Regions from separate parts of the Pantoea sp. X-Soil-TKNS-1211 genome, predicted to be linked through region 4. Evidence: riboswitches for the same ligand, from Rfam matches in the RefSeq annotation. Region 4 holds a riboswitch; each other region holds the start of a gene.
The links. A riboswitch is a leader RNA that binds a small molecule or an ion and turns the genes downstream of it on or off. The one in region 4 is predicted to bind thiamine pyrophosphate.
Positions count from the first base shown of each region.

Region 1: it holds a riboswitch for thiamine pyrophosphate, as region 4 does, so the genes downstream of both, thiC (phosphomethylpyrimidine synthase ThiC) here and AC6I8W_RS22745 (FAD-dependent oxidoreductase) in region 4, are expected to answer to the same signal.
Region 2: it holds a riboswitch for thiamine pyrophosphate, as region 4 does, so the genes downstream of both, thiB (thiamine ABC transporter substrate binding subunit) here and AC6I8W_RS22745 (FAD-dependent oxidoreductase) in region 4, are expected to answer to the same signal.
Region 3: it holds a riboswitch for thiamine pyrophosphate, as region 4 does, so the genes downstream of both, thiM (hydroxyethylthiazole kinase) here and AC6I8W_RS22745 (FAD-dependent oxidoreductase) in region 4, are expected to answer to the same signal.

Region 1 covers NZ_AP035953.1:272,646-276,596, forward strand. Annotated here, with positions in the region: gene AC6I8W_RS01205 (aminotransferase-like domain-containing protein) at 1-7, shown strand, start outside; gene thiE (thiamine phosphate synthase) at 33-668, opposite strand; gene thiC (phosphomethylpyrimidine synthase ThiC) at 665-2,590, opposite strand; TPP riboswitch at 2,668-2,768, opposite strand; gene rsd (sigma D regulator) at 2,858-3,364, opposite strand; gene nudC (NAD(+) diphosphatase) at 3,428-3,951, shown strand, end outside.
Region 2 covers NZ_AP035953.1:773,073-777,023, reverse strand. Annotated here, with positions in the region: gene AC6I8W_RS03465 (MFS transporter) at 1-601, opposite strand, end outside; gene sgrR (HTH-type transcriptional regulator SgrR) at 856-2,517, shown strand; TPP riboswitch at 2,553-2,649, shown strand; gene thiB (thiamine ABC transporter substrate binding subunit) at 2,697-3,683, shown strand; gene thiP (thiamine/thiamine pyrophosphate ABC transporter permease ThiP) at 3,659-3,951, shown strand, end outside.
Region 3 covers NZ_AP035953.1:2,947,849-2,951,799, reverse strand. Annotated here, with positions in the region: gene chiP (chitoporin ChiP) at 1-1,127, opposite strand, end outside; gene AC6I8W_RS13980 (DUF3606 domain-containing protein) at 1,618-1,806, shown strand; TPP riboswitch at 1,940-2,031, shown strand; gene thiM (hydroxyethylthiazole kinase) at 2,065-2,850, shown strand; gene thiD (bifunctional hydroxymethylpyrimidine kinase/phosphomethylpyrimidine kinase) at 2,847-3,647, shown strand; gene fbaB (class I fructose-bisphosphate aldolase) at 3,795-3,951, shown strand, end outside.
Region 4 covers NZ_AP035954.1:506,027-509,977, forward strand. Annotated here, with positions in the region: gene AC6I8W_RS22735 (thiazole synthase) at 1-732, opposite strand, end outside; gene thiS (sulfur carrier protein ThiS) at 735-932, opposite strand; gene AC6I8W_RS22745 (FAD-dependent oxidoreductase) at 916-1,860, opposite strand; TPP riboswitch at 1,988-2,107, opposite strand; gene AC6I8W_RS22750 (pirin family protein) at 2,577-3,302, opposite strand; gene AC6I8W_RS22755 (LysR family transcriptional regulator) at 3,426-3,951, shown strand, end outside.

The sequences.
Region 1 (3,951 bases), on a different replicon from region 4:
GCGATAAATCGCGCCGCTACGCCAACAGGGTTTTACGCCGTGACTGTCGGTTCCGCCAGCGCCAGCAACTCATGCGTAGCCGCCAGCCAGTCTGGTGCCTGGGTGATGGCGCTCACCACCGCGATGCTACCTACGCCGGTAGCCAGCACTTCAGGCGCACGCGCCAGTGAAATACCGCCAATGGCTACCGTCGAAATACCCTGCAAACGCTCCAGATGACGTTTCAACTCAGCAATGCCTTGTGGCTCAGACGGCATCTCTTTAGTTTGTGTCGCGAAAATATGCCCCAAGGCGATATACGAGGGGAGCAGCGTCAGCGCCCGATCCAGTTCGGCATCATCATGGGTGGATAAGCCGAGGCGTAAACCTGCCTGGCGAATCGCCTCCAGATCGGCTACATCAAGATCTTCTTGTCCAAGATGGACACCATAAGCGTTATAGCGAATCGCTAAGCGCCAGTAATCATTGATAAACAGGCGAGCACGATACTTTTTGCCGAGTGCGATAGCATCACGCACCGCCTCTTCGACTTCATGGTCTTCGCAATCTTTAATTCGTAGCTGAATGGTGCGTACACCCGCTTCCAGCAAACGGGCAATCCACTCAACGCTATCGACAACCGGATACAGCCCTAAACGCGGGGCGGTACTGGGGAAGGGGGCGGTCATACATTTTCCTCTTTCAGGGCATCGACGGCATGATACAGCTCACCGCCACGGCTGCGGAAGGCATCGGACATCTGCGCCATGCCAATTTCAATCGGCTGGGCTTCAGCCTGTTGGCGGGCGGCAAACTCACGCACTTCCTGGGTGATTTTCATGGAGCAGAATTTCGGGCCACACATGGAGCAGAAATGCGCCACTTTGCCCGACTCCTGCGGTAGCGTTTCGTCGTGATAAGCGCGGGCGGTGTGCGGATCCAGTGCGAGGTTGAACTGATCTTCCCAGCGGAACTCGAATCGCGCTTTCGACATGGCGTTATCACGGATCTGAGCGCCGGGATGGCCTTTCGCCAGATCGGCAGCATGTGCCGCAATTTTATAGGTGATCAGCCCCTGCTTCACATCTTCCTTATTGGGCAGACCCAGATGCTCTTTGGGGGTGACGTAGCACAGCATCGCGCAGCCGAACCAGCCAATCATCGCAGCACCAATGCCGGAAGTGAAATGATCGTAGCCGGGGGCGATATCGGTGGTCAGCGGGCCAAGGGTATAGAAGGGGGCTTCGTGGCAATGTTCCAGCTGCTCGGTCATATTGCGGCGAATCATCTGCATCGGCACATGGCCCGGACCTTCGATCATCACCTGCACATCATATTCCCAGGCCAGTTTTGTCAGTTCACCTAGCGTGTGCAACTCAGCAAATTGCGCTGTATCGTTGGCATCCTGAATCGAACCCGGACGCAGCCCATCCCCCAGCGACAGCGCAACATCATAGGCAGCGCAGATCTCACAAATCTCACGAAAGTGCAGGTACAGGAAGCTTTCCTGATGATGCGACAGGCACCACTTCGCCATGATCGAACCGCCACGCGAAACGATGCCGGTCAGACGCTTCGCCGTCATCGGCACATAACGCAGCAGCACACCGGCGTGGATGGTGAAGTAGTCCACGCCTTGCTCGGCCTGCTCCAGCAAGGTGTCACGGAAGATCTCCCAATTCAAATCTTCCGCAATGCCGTTCACTTTCTCCAGCGCCTGATAAATCGGTACGGTGCCAATCGGCACCGGGCTGTTACGCAAAATCCACTCACGTGTTTCGTGAATATAACGGCCCGTCGAGAGGTCCATCACCGTGTCGGCTCCCCAGCGTGTTGACCACACCAGCTTTTCCACTTCCTCTTCAATCGAGGAGCTGACCGCCGAGTTGCCGATGTTGGCATTCACTTTAACCAGAAAGTTGCGGCCAATGATCATCGGCTCAGATTCAGGGTGGTTGATGTTGGACGGGATGATGGCACGCCCTGCGGCGACTTCCTGGCGCACAAATTCAGCGGTGATATCCTCCGGCAGGTGCGCGCCAAAACTGTGGCCTGGATGCTGTTGCAGCAATACCTCGCCACGGATACGCTCGCGTCCCATATTTTCACGCAACGCAATAAACTCCATTTCGGGGGTAATGATGCCCTGACGTGCATAGTGAAGTTGGGTGACGCAGCGACCGGATTTGGCGCGTCGCGGCTGGGGCAAATGTTCAAACCGCAGGTGATCCAGCCCCTCATCCGCCAGGCGCTGCTGAGTATAGTCGGAGCTGAGTTGGTCGATGGTTTCACTGTCCCCGCGTTCAGCGATCCACTCCGCACGCAGTTTGGCCAGTCCTTGATGGACATCAATCGTTGCTTGCGGATCGCCGTAAGCGCCCGCCGTGTCGTACACCGGCACCGGCTCGTTGGTTTCGTATTGCGGATTGTCTTTGCTGCCGCCGATCAGGGTCGGACTAAGCTGAATCTCCCGCATCGGTACGCGAATATCAGCACGGCTGCCGGTGATCCAGATGCGTGTTGAGTTTGGGAAAGCGGTGCCTTGTAGGGAATCAATAAATTCTTGCGCCTGGGCGCGTTGTTCACGACGAGACGTTTTTGCGACAGACATAGCAAGTTTCCTGTAAATGATGGAAGTTGCTTGTCCGGAGTCCGGAAGGAGTAACAGAAACGGCGCACGCACCGACTGTGATATTTACTCTTGTTCCCTTCGCAGGTACTAACCTGATCAGGTTCCGCGGATCCCGAATTAACGGTCTCAGCCCAAGTGGGCACTCCGACAAGAAAATAGTTACGGTGTTAAACCGTAAAACAGATAAAGCCCTCGTAGCATAGAAGGGCTTTTTACGAATAACAAGTCTTTTACAAATGCAGGATTCTACGCAGGACGGGCAATGATGCTTTCATTTGCCACCGGCGTGCGTGCCAGCTGATTATCCCACGCCAGATGCACCAGCTTGTCTTCCAGCGTGAAACGTGACTCCAGCACTTCCCCCACTTCAGACAAGGCTTGCTGAAAGGTGGCGCAGTTATCATCGGTGATGGCCTGTTGCAGATGACCGTCATACAGCTGCATCATTCGTTCGGTATTCGCCTCCAGTAGCGGATAAATCTGTGCGGCGGCAATTAGGGGGCTGTCACCCTGCATCTCATTGATAATCCGCTCATAAATACTGAAATGACCAACGGAAAGATAATCCACCAGGTTGTGGCAAAACGCATCCAACGCCTGCTCATCAAGGGCGCTTAAGGCGTCTTTTTTTGGCTTCATGCCAATCAACTGATAATAGTTAACCAGCAGCTGACGACGCGCGTGTAGCCATGAATCGACCAATTCGTTACCGCGGCCTACACGCTCGGTCAGGTCGTCTAACTGAGTAAGCATACGAGGCTCCATGTGGGTTATAGTGGTTCATTCCGCGAATAGACGCTAAGGATGACGATTTAAATGCAACGTGAGATCTCAAGCGTAGACGCTGGCTGGTGGATTGTCAGCTATGAACAAAAACTTTGGCTGCCGCAGGGTGAGTTGCCGCACGGTGTTGCAGAACAGTATGGCCTGACAGGCAGCAGCGGCATGGTGATTGGCGAATGGCAGGGTGAAAATGTCTGGCTGATCCGTGAGGCACGTCCTGACAATATGGGTTCAGTTCGGCAGTTGATCGACGAAGATGTCGGCCTGTTTCAGCTCGCCGGACGTGGCGTGCAACTGGCGGAGTTCTATCGTTCACATCGCTGGTGCGGTTATTGCGGCCACGAAATGCACCTGAGCAAACGTGAGTTCGCTTGCCTGTGCGGCCACTGCCGTGAACGGTACTATCCGCAAATCGCGCCCTGCATCATTGTGGCGATCCGACGCGGTGATGAGATCCTGCTGGCGAACCACGCGAAGCATCGCAACAACGTCTACACCGTGCTGGCCGGTTTTGTTGAGGTGGGGGAAACCCTCGAACAAGCGGTGGCGCGCGAAGT
Region 2 (3,951 bases), on a different replicon from region 4:
AGGCCACCACGCGCGGCACCGACGGTAGGGTGCGCCAGATCAGCAGCAGGCTGAACAAAAAGATCACCGCCGCCACGCAAAACAGCGTCACGAAACCGTAATTCAACGCCAGCGCGAACGATAATGGCGGGCCAATCACCCACGCCAGTGACAACTGCGCACGCATCACCGAACTGAACATCACCACTTCCCGCGCCGAGCGGTCAGCATATTCACGCGCCAATGCAAAGATCTGCGGCACCGCCACGCTGGCCAACGCCGACAGCAGCACGCCCAGCGTAATCAATGTCAGATAATGACGGGTGAAGGCAAACAGCAGCGAATTGCTCACCGCCATCAGGCAACAAAACATAATCAATTTGCGGCGGTCACCATGACTGTCGGAACGTTTTGCCACCAGCAGACTGATAACGATGCCGGCAATCGCATTGACGGTAAAGAACAGTCCGACCCAGAACGGCCGTACCTGCACCTCACGCGTCAAAAACAGGCTCAACGTCGGTGCCTGTAAAGCACCGGCCACGCCAACCATAAAGGAGACGGCCATAAAAGCCAGATAAACCGGGTTGAGGAACGGCTTACGCGTTAACAGCGATTTCATGCAGAAATCCCTTTGCGGATATCAATCGGGGGAAAAATGAGGGTAGAAGATTCCACAGCAAGACGAAAAAAGCCAGCAGAGAACTCACTGCTGGCGGTGAAATTGCACCCTACTCAGAAAAGGTCCCACGTCGGCGGAACCGCTGGCAGAGCGCCATTCATGACTGAATGCCTCCCGCTCTTCCATTAAGGTCTACTATGCCTCTAATATGAGGCAGGAAAAACTGAGCGATTAAGAGAAGGAGTTCCCCTTTTATGTCCTCTTCACGGCTACAACAGCAATTTATCCGCCTGTGGCAAAGCTGCCAGGGCCAGGATCAGGAAACCACCCTGAGCGAGCTGGCGGAATTGCTGCACTGCTCACGGCGCCATATGCGTAACCTGCTGAATGCGATGCAGGATGCAGGCTGGTTAATCTGGCAGGCTGAGGCCGGGCGTGGCAAACGCTCGACGCTGAGTTTTTGCTACACCGGGCTGGCATTGCAGCAGCAGCGCGCAGAAGATTTACTGGAGCAGGATCGCATCGAACAGTTGGTACAGTTGGTCGGTGACAAAAACCAGGTACGGCAAATGATTGCTTCCCACCTCGGTCGCAGCTTCCGTCAGGGCAAACATATTCTGCGCGTGTTGTACTATCGTCCGCTGCCTAACTTGCTACCGGGCTCCCCGCTGCGTCGCTCCGAAACCCACCTGGCGCGACAAATCTTCAGCGGTCTGACGCGGGTAAATGAGGAAAAGGGGGAAATCGAACCTGATATCGCCCACCATTGGCAACAGACGTCGCCGCTACACTGGCGCTTCTTCCTGCGCCCGGCAATTCGTTTTCATCATGGACGTGAGCTGGAGATGGAGGATGTCATCAGCTCGCTGGAGCGCCTGCGCAGCCAGCCGCTGTTTTCCCATCTCGCGAAACTGCACTCCCCTGCGCCATGGACGCTGGATATCCAACTGACACAGCCCGATAACTGGCTACCGTGGCTGCTCGGCAGCGTCAGCGCGATGATCCTGCCGCGCGAATGGCAAACCCAGCGCGACTTCGCCCGGCAGCCGATTGGGACCGGGCCATACAGCGTGGTGCGCAACCAGCAAAGTCAGCTCAAGATTGCTGCCTTTGATGACTACTTCGGCTACCGCGCGCTGATTGATGATGTCTCGATTTGGGTGCTGCCGGAAATCAGCGATGAATTGGTGTATGCCGGGGTGAAATTGCAGGGCGAAACCGCCGATGAAAAATTGGAAGAAAGTCATCTCGAAGAGGGTTGCTATTTTCTGCTGTTTGACCAGCGTTCAGAACAGGGGCGCGATGCCCATTTCCGCCGCTGGGTCAGCTATCTGTTTAACCCGATCGCCTTGCTGAACAACGCCGGAGTGGGTTATCAACGCTATTGGTTCCCGGCTTACGGCCTGCTGCCACGCTGGCACCATCGCCGCGATCTGACCTCCGTCAGTAAACCCGATAACCTGAAACAACTGACCATCAGCTGGTACAGCCACCATGTCGAGCACGAGGGCATCGCCAATGCGCTGCGTCCGCTGTTGGCTGAGCAGGGCATTGAGCTGATTACCCACGAACTGAGCTATGAAGCCTGGTTTAATGGCGAGGGCGAGAGCGACATCTGGCTGGGTAGTGTCAACTTCACCCTACCGCTCGACTACTCGCTGTTCGCTCAGCTGTACGAGCTGCCGCTGATGCAACAATGTATCCCGATTGACTGGCAAAACTCGGCTGAACGTTGGCGCGAAAAAACGCTACCGCTCGCAGAATGGAGTAAACAACTGGTAGACAGTAACTATCTGCACCCGCTGTTCCATCACTGGCTGCTGCTGGAAGGCCAGCGCAGTATGCGTGGTGTACGCATGAATACCCTCGGCTGGTTTGACTTTAAATCCGCCTGGTTTGCCCCGCCGGAGTTGTGAACCTTTCGTCCTGACCCGGAAATGTCTAGAATGAGCCGTTCTCAACGGGGTGCCCTGCGTTACCGGGCTGAGAGAGACCCGTCGAACCTGATCCGGTTAATACCGGCGTAGGGATTTGAGATGCCTCACTGCTCAGATCCTTTGCGACTCAACCTTATCTTCTCCTCAAGGAGCGCAAAGTGTTTAAAAAAGTTCTGCCCGTGCTGTTGTTGGTTGCTGCCCCGGCACTGGCTGCCAAACCGGTACTGACCGTCTACACCTACGATTCGTTCTCTGCTGAGTGGGGACCCGGCCCCGCCGTCAAAAAAGCCTTTGAAGCCCAGTGCGGCTGCGAACTGAAATATGTCGCGCTGGAAGATGGCGTGTCGCTGCTCAACCGCGTGCGGATGGAAGGCAAAAACAGCAAAGCGGATATCGTGCTGGGCCTCGATAACAACCTGGTACAAGCGGCAGAAAAAACCGGCCTGTTTGCCAAAAGCCAGGTGGATACCCGCGCACTCCAGCTGCCGGATGGCTGGCACAACGACACCTTTATCCCATTCGACTATGGCTACTTCGCCTTTGTCTATGACAAAAACAAACTGAAGAACCCGCCGAAAAGCCTGAAAGAACTGGTAGAAAGTCCGGAAAAATGGCGCGTGATCTATGAAGATCCACGTACCAGTACCCCCGGACTGGGCCTGCTGCTGTGGATGCAAAAGGTGTATGGCGACAAAGCACCGGAAGCCTGGCAAAAATTGGCGCAAAAAACCGTCACCGTCACCAAAGGCTGGAGCGAGGCTTATGGCTTGTTCCTGAAAGGCGAAGGCGACCTGGTGCTGAGCTATACCACTTCCCCGGCTTATCACATCATTGAAGAGAAAAAAGAAAACTACGCTGCGGCACCGTTTAGCGAAGGTCATTACTTACAGGTTGAAGTGGCGGCGCAGCTCGCCAGCAGCAAACAACCAAAACTGGCGCAGCAATTTATGCAGTTTATGGTGTCCCCGGACTTCCAGCAGACGATTCCAACCGGAAACTGGATGTATCCGGTGATTAAAAGCGAGCTGCCTGCCGGTTATCAGACGCTAAACGTACCGCAAACGGCGCTGCAGTATAGTCCGACTGAGGTTGCCGACCATCGTGCCGCCTGGATAAGTGCATGGCAACGCGCCGTCAGCCGTTAATTCCCGGCTGGCTGCTACCCGGCAGTTTCACCGCGCTGTTGTTATGCGCGGTGGCGCTGCTGGCGTTTGGCGCACTGCTGATGTCAGCCCCGATCGGTGACTGGCGCGGCCTGCTCAGCGATGATTATCTGCATCATGTGCTGGCGTTCTCCTTCGGGCAGGCGTTGCTGTCGGCCTTGTTCTCGGTCATTCCCGCCATCCCGCTGGCACGCGCCTTGTACCGGCGACGCTTTCCTGGCCGTAATCTGCTGTTACGCCTGTGCGCCAT
Region 3 (3,951 bases), on a different replicon from region 4:
TGCCAGCCTGGCAATTGCCAGTTGCCGAGGTCTACCATCACACCGGCAAACACCGCTTTTTCGCCGTTGGCATTCCAGTCCGAACGTGAATCCCACCATACGTCCATACGGCCATTGGAGCTGGCGTAAGAGGGGGTCATACGTTGTAAAAAGAAGCCCTGATTACCTTCGGCTTTCACCCAAGTACCTTCCAGGCGGAAATCAAATGCACCAAGGGTATAGCCGAGCGTCATCGCCTGTAGCCAGGCTAAACCGTCATAGACGTTATTGACGTTGCCGGTGCCTCCACCTTCGCGATCCTGCGCACCATAAAATTGATAACTGGTGCGTAGCGGTGAACCCGCCAACGGCAGTTGATACGACGCTTTTGCGAAGTATTGGTCCATGTAATCAGCGGCCTGGCCGTACGCCCCCTCCAACACCAGGCTGTTTTTAAAATCGTACTTCGCGCCGAAAGATTGCAGCCACGGAATACTCGTGGTGCCGTCCGCTTTACGGAAGTTGTACATATGCTGATACCAGGGGGCTTTGTAATGATCGGTCCACATCCATGAGAAGGAGAGTGCTCCTGCATCATTAAAATCATAAGTAGTTCCGGCTTCCACTCCCCGATACGTTCCCGGCAGGAAGCTCCAGTGTGGTGCCAGTAGCGTCTGACCGGTGGGTTGCAGATAACCGGCACGCAGCCAGTAATCCTGCCATTGGGTTTTTAGCGCGGCTTTGTACAGGCTGACACCGCTTTTGTCGCCGGTCCATTTTTCATCCCAGCGGTTGCTGGCGTCACTGAAACCAATTTCGTTGGGTGCGGCCGGGCCGCCGTTAGTCAGCTCCAACGCACCAAAAGCAGCGAGGTCAAGACCGATAAAGTTTGCCAGGTAGCCAGACGAAAAATCGAGGCTGGCATTGCCTGTCGCATGATGCAGATTGGCATCATATTGGCCGTACTGACCGTGTTGTGGGTCCATCTCTTTACGATCACGCTGGCGTTGCCAGTAATAGAGGCCACCGGTGAGGGATGAATCATCAATGAAGCCTGCTGCCAGAGCTGGGGCGACAGGGACAAACGATGTGGCGAGCAACGTAGCCGCAATAGCTGAAGATAAAGACGTGCGCACAGTCCGATGCATAATGAATCCTCCGTGATAATTCCAGTTATGATGATGCGTATTTGTAACTGTTACTTCATGTAACCAGTGGTGAGATGCTATTTTTTGCGGCGCGAATTATCAATCTTGTTGAGTACGATTTATGATGCAGAACGCAAAATAAGAATTTTATTGTTTTATATCATATATTTATGTTTGTTGTTTTTTTGGTGATTATTTGTTGCTCAGTCATTAATCCTGCTGATTTACAAAAAAGGTAAGACAACGTTCAGCCATGAAGTGTGGTTGAAAAGTTTTACTCTGTTGTTCTTTGGTATAGTCACTATACCTTGATCTCATCAACCAATTTGGCTAGGATTTTTTCCGGTAGCCAGCATTGTGCTGGCTCCTGGACTTAAGCGGGAGGCGGTACGCTGTCATCGAACTACTAACGTCCTTCGGTAAAGCTAACCAGTTACTCTCCTTAAGAAGCGATAGTCATGTTTTCAGAATTAACCTCAGGAGCTGCAAAATGGCTGATGATTTAAAGAGAAAACAACCGGAAGACAAACGCTTTATTAGTCTCAGTGAAACCTGGGAAGTTGAGTATTGGACGCATACCCTGGAGGTCAGCGCGACACAATTACGCACTGCCGTTGCCAACGTAGGTAATGGCACTGAGAAAGTTAAGCAGTATCTGAATCAGTATCTGCGTAAATAAATTGCCTGTACCCGGTATCTGACTAACCCCGTTCTGCGGGGTTTTTTATTGCTGTAGGTCCGACGGTTTACAGTGCTGAGCAACTCCCTTATGATCCGGTGAGCGACCTGCACGATGGGTACGTTAACGATTTATCAATGACTAGGGGTGCCGTTCACGGCTGAGAAATACCCTTCGAACCTGATCTGGATTAATGCCAGCGTAGGGAAGTCAGATGCCTGACCGCATTCGCCTTCTTGATCGCCGGTTGGGAGCCTTATGAAACAACCTGACCTTCTTTCCCCCGCGCAGCTCGCGCAATCGCTTCAATTACTTCATCAGCATGCACCGTTAGTGCACTGCATGACCAATGACGTGGTGCAGACCTTTACCGCCAATGTGTTGTTGGCGCTGCGGGCCTCACCTGCCATGGTGATCGACGCTGACGAGGCCGCGCAGTTCAGCAGTTTTGCCGATGCGCTGCTGATTAACGTTGGCACCCTGACACGCGAGCGCAGCATCGCCATGCTGGCTGCGGTTGAGGTGGCAAATCGTGCCGCTACCCCCTGGACGCTCGACCCGGTCGCAGTCGGTGCATTAACCCTGCGCACCGAATTTTGCCAGCAACTATTAAATCAGCAACCGGCGGCGATTCGTGGCAATGCGTCGGAGATCCTTGCCCTCGCGAATCAGGCGGCAGGCGGGCGTGGTGTGGACAGTGTGCATCAGGCCGATGCCGCGATCAGTGCCGCACAACAACTGGCACGTGAATACCACAGCATTGTGGCGGTCACCGGAGAAGTGGATTACGTCACCGATGGCCAGCAAACTTTTGCCATCCCCGGTGGTAGTCCGCTGATGACACGCGTGGTGGGGACAGGCTGCGCGTTGTCGGCAGTGGTAGCGGCGTTTGCCAGCCTGCCGGGAGAACGTCTGCAACATGTGGCGGCCGCCTGTCGTGTCATGTCGCTGGCTGGCGAAAGGGCGGCGCGTCAGGCGCCGGGGCCAGGCAGCTTTGTGGCCGCTTTTCTTGATGCGTTGTGGACGCTGGAGGTGGCACCATGAAACGCATCAACGCGTTGACCATTGCCGGAACCGATCCGAGCGGTGGCGCAGGGATTCAGGCTGATCTCAAAGCTTTCTCCGCGCTGGGCGCCTACGGCACCAGCGTGATCACTGCGCTGGTGGCCCAGAATACCTGTGGCGTGCAGTCGGTCTATCGTATCGAACCTGATTTTGTCGGGGCGCAGCTGGATTCGGTACTCGACGATGTGCGTATCGACAGCGCGAAAATCGGCATGCTGGCGGAAACGGCGGTGGTGGAAATTGTTGCTGACAAGCTGAAGCGTGCCAGCCTGCCGTTCGTGGTTTTGGATACCGTGATGATTGCGAAAAGTGGTGATGCTTTGTTGTCACCCGACGCTATCGCCAGTCTGCGCGAGCTGTTGTTGCCACAGGTTTCGCTGATCACGCCAAACTTGCCGGAAGCGGCGGCACTGCTTGGCCGCAGCGTGGCGCAGGATGAGAAGACGATGCTGATGCAGGGTGATGCGTTGCTCGATCTCGGCTGTGAAGCGGTACTGATGAAGGGGGGACATCTGAGTGATGCGGAAAGTCCCGACTGGCTTATCACTCGCAACGGACGCCAGCGTTTTACCGCACCGCGCGTCAACACTCGCCACACGCACGGCACCGGTTGTTCACTGTCGGCCGCGCTGGCGGCATTGCGTCCGCGCCATGATGACTGGGCGGCGACATTGTCCGAGGCCAAAGCGTGGTTGCAACAGGCGCTATTGCATGCGGATTCTCTGGAGGTAGGGAAAGGTATTGGGCCGGTGCACCATTTTCATCGGTGGTGGTAGGGCGTAACGCCGAATTGCCATTTTTTGCCTGCGCATCTGTCTGAAAAATGGAGTCAGCAATTTGCCAGCCTGGCGGATCCCGGTCCAGGCTGTTGGGGGCGAATCGGCAGGTGCCGGTTCCAATCCAGCCATTTATCAGGAGTCAGTATGACGGACATCGTTCAGTTATTGGGCAAAGAAGCGGATAGCCTTCTTCAACATCGCTGTATGACCATTCCAGCGGAAAGCCTTTATTTACCGGGCGCGGATTATGTTGATCGCGTTATGACCGATAACAATCGTTCTCCTGTGGTATTACGTAATA
Region 4 (3,951 bases):
CGGTGTGGAGGCGGCGGCCATATCGCGTTTCTCCATCAACCCTCCGTCACGTGCGGCTTGCCCCGCCTCGATAGCCTGGCGGAACGCCCCCGCCATACGCACCGGGTCACCCGCTTTCGCTACGGCGGTGTTGAGTAGAACCGCGTCGAAACCCAGCTCCATCGCCTGTGCTGCCTGCGATGGCGCACCGATACCGGCATCGATAATCAGCGGAATATCGCTGAACCAGGCACGCATCGCCCGTAGTCCATCAATGTTACGTAGCCCCTGGCCGGAGCCAATCGGCGCACCCCACGGCATCAGGACTTCGCAGCCCGCTTCCAGCAATTTTTCACCGACAATCAGATCTTCGGTGGTATACGGAAACACCTGAAATCCGTCGGCACACAGGATGCGGGCTGCCTCCACCAACGCGAAGGGATCGGGTTGCAGCGTGTCGGCATGGCCGATCACCTCCAGCTTGATCCACGGGGTGTTAAATAATTCACGCGCCATATAGGCCGTGGTTACTGCTTCCTGCACCGTGTGACATCCGGCGGTGTTGGGCAGCACGCGCAGATCCAACTGCGCCAGCAATTCACGAAAGGCAGCACCGGCTGTGCCTTCACGCCGCAGACTGACGGTAATGATTTCGCTACCCGCCGCCGCAATCGCCTGCTGTAAAATCGCAGGCGAGGGATAACCTGCGGTGCCGAGCAGAAAACGTGACTGGGGTTCAAAGCCATAAAACATGATTAGCCTCCCTGCATCGGTGATAGCACTTCCAATTGACAGCCTTCTGTCAGTTGCTGGCTGTCGTACTGGGATTTGGGAACAAAATTGCCATTGAAGGCAGTTGCCACGCAGGCGGCATCAATGTGCTGTTCGCGCAGCAGTTCGCTCAGGGTGCGAGCAGCAGTCAGCACCGGGCGGCCGTTAAGCTGAATATTCATGAAGTTGTTCCGAGGTTAAGCGCTGCATCAGTTGCTCCGCCATTAGCGGGGCCAGGAGGAAGCCGTGGCGGTACATACCGTTGAGGTAAAACGAGCCGTTTTGATAGTGGATTTCCGGCAGATTGGCCGGGTAGGCCGGACGCAAACCGCTGGCGCTTTCGATAATGCGCGCTTCGGCCAGCGCCGGATGGATGGCCCAGGCAGCGCTGAGCAGCTCCATCATGGCGCGGGCGCTGATCGGGCTGGCGTCATGGCTCTCGACCATGGTTGCACCGAGCATAAAATGACCCGCGCGACGCGGCACCAGATAGCAAGGAAAGCGCGGATGCAGCAGACGAATCGGGCGCGAGAAGCGCACCTCATCGCTATGCAAAATCAGCATTTCACCGCGCACCGCCCGCAGGCGTGGCAACGCCGCTGCCGCATGGATCCCACGACAGTCGATCACTTGCCCCGACGGTTTCCCGTGGTGAAAAGCCCCCCCGCGCTGCTGCAATTTCTCACGCATTTCGTTCAGCGCCAAACGGGGATCGAGATGCGCTTCGCGGGCAAAAAACAGGCCACGGGCAAAGCGTCCGGCGAGAGCCGGTTCCACTTCTGCCGGATCAATCCATTGATGTTGTTCGGTCATGCGCGCAAAGCGGTTCAGTTCCTGGCTATCACGCGGCGGAGCCACCACCAACGTGCCCTGATGTTCAACGCTGCTGACACGCTGCTGCCACCAGGTGGCGGAATGTTGACCAAGATCGATGACAGCACGCGGTGCGCTTTCTGCTTCGCACCAGGGCGCGAGCATGCCACCGGCAAACCACGAGGCGGGCTGCCGCGATTCATCGCTAATCACTTCAAGTTGTTCACCGCGTTCAGCGAGTAAGGTCGCTACGCACAGGCCCGCCACGCCGCTGCCTAATATCGACCAGCGACTCATAGCGGGTGTTCCGGAATACAACGGGGAGCATTCATATCGGCCTCTCAGTTTTCGCACTGAGACCCGGATACAGGAGGAGGGAAATGACACGCGCGACGGAAAAGCGTCCCGTTGTCAGACAGCCAAAATGGCAGGCTGTCAGTCTTCCTACGCCAGTATCAACTGGGTCAGGTTCAAAGGGTCGCTAAGCCGCGCAGTGCGCTTTTAGCCTCTCAGTCTCTTGGGCGAGACTCCCCCGACGCGTCTATTTGTATTGCAGCAGCCAGGCTTCGTCAAGTGTAAGACTGGCAACAAAGGCTAACCTTTAAAAATTCCCTGTTTCAGGATCACCCATTTTTCTCCACGATTTGCGCGTATCCTCCTCTCTTCATCCTGAAATCCGGCAGATAAAATATGTGTGCTGATTCAATCATTTCAGCCATTCTGGTGTGCGTGTTCGGCGTGATTATTTTATGGGTGGTGTTCTGCCCCTGAAGCATCAGGCAAACCAGGAATAGCGATGCCAGATGAGCAGCGGGATTTTGATATCATGCAACGACTGGCCTCTGCCGCGTTGTTGTTGTAAACATCGCACCTTACGGGTGGAGATTGCTGAAGGTCAAAACCCGCGCGATAAATCGCGCTGCTACGGATTGTGCGGGGAATGGAATGGGTTTAGCGGCACGATTTATCGCGCAATTGAAGAAGAAAGGAGGCCAACAGGCCTCCCATATTGTTTAACGCTGCGGATGATTCACTTCCAGCGGGCGCAGATCAAACAACAACACTTCCGCATCTTTGCCGTTGGCGAATTGCAGCGCGGTTTCGTTGCGTACGCGTGCGCCGTCCCCGGCGTTAAACACCACGCCGTTCACTTCAATGCTGCCACTCGCCACATGAATATAGGCATAGCGGTCGGCATCCAGCGCAAAGGTCTGCTGCTCGGCACCATCAAACAGTCCAGCATAGATGCGGATATCCTGACGGACACTGAGCGAACCGGCATCACCTGCCGGCGACACAATCAGACGCAACTGACCACGTTTGTCACCTTCTGCTACCGAAATCTGCTGGTAGCCAGGCTGGGTGCCACGTTCTGCCGGTACGATCCAGATTTGCAGGAAATGCACGCTTTCCGCTTTCGAGTGGTTAAACTCGCTATGCGTCACGCCACTACCGGCGCTCATCAGCTGCACGTCACCGGGGACAATTACCGAACCGGTGCCCATAGAGTCTTTATGCTCCAGCGCCCCTTCCAGCACATAAGAGATGATCTCCATGTTGCTGTGCGGGTGTGCACCAAAACCACGACCCGGTGCCACCTGGTCATCGTTAATCACCAGTAAATCCGAGAAACCAGTCTGTTTCGGGTCCCAATAGTTGGCAAACGAGAAAGTATGGCGTGAATGCAACCAGCCGTGGTCACCGAGGCCGCGCTGGGCTGACAATCTTTGTTCAATCATGGTCTGCTCCTCAAATTTGTTAGCGGAAGACGATTTCGCTTCCTGATGAGACTCAGTATACGTAAACTGAAACGCTCAACAATGCGTTACACTGACAATGACTGTCACCAATAAGTGGACAATATGCAGATAGATGACCTGCGCATTTATGTCGCCGTGATTAAAGCCGGCAACTTCACCGCTGCCGCCGAGCAGTTGATGCTGTCCAAGCAATACGTCAGCCGCCGCATCGCCGCGCTGGAGGAGTCACTGGGCGCGCGCTTACTTAATCGCAACACGCGCAAACTGTCGGTAACGGATAACGGCCAGCTGTTTGCCCGTCATGCGCAGCGCATTCTGGATGATGTACAGGAAGCGGAGTTGGCGGTATCGGGACGCCGTCAGGTACTCCAGGGAAGTTTTCGTCTTAGCGTACCGATGTCCTTTGGTATCAGCCATCTTTCACCCTATATCGCTGAATTCCTCAGCCTGCATCCCGCGTTGCAATTCCAGGTGGAACTGGCGGATCGCTATGTCGATATGATTGGCGAAGGTTTTGATATGGCAATTCGCATCGGCACCCTGCCCGACTCAACGTTGATTGCCAAAAAATTGGGTGAGTTTCGCCGGGTGATCTGCGCCAGCCCGCGCTATCTGCAAGGGGCCGACG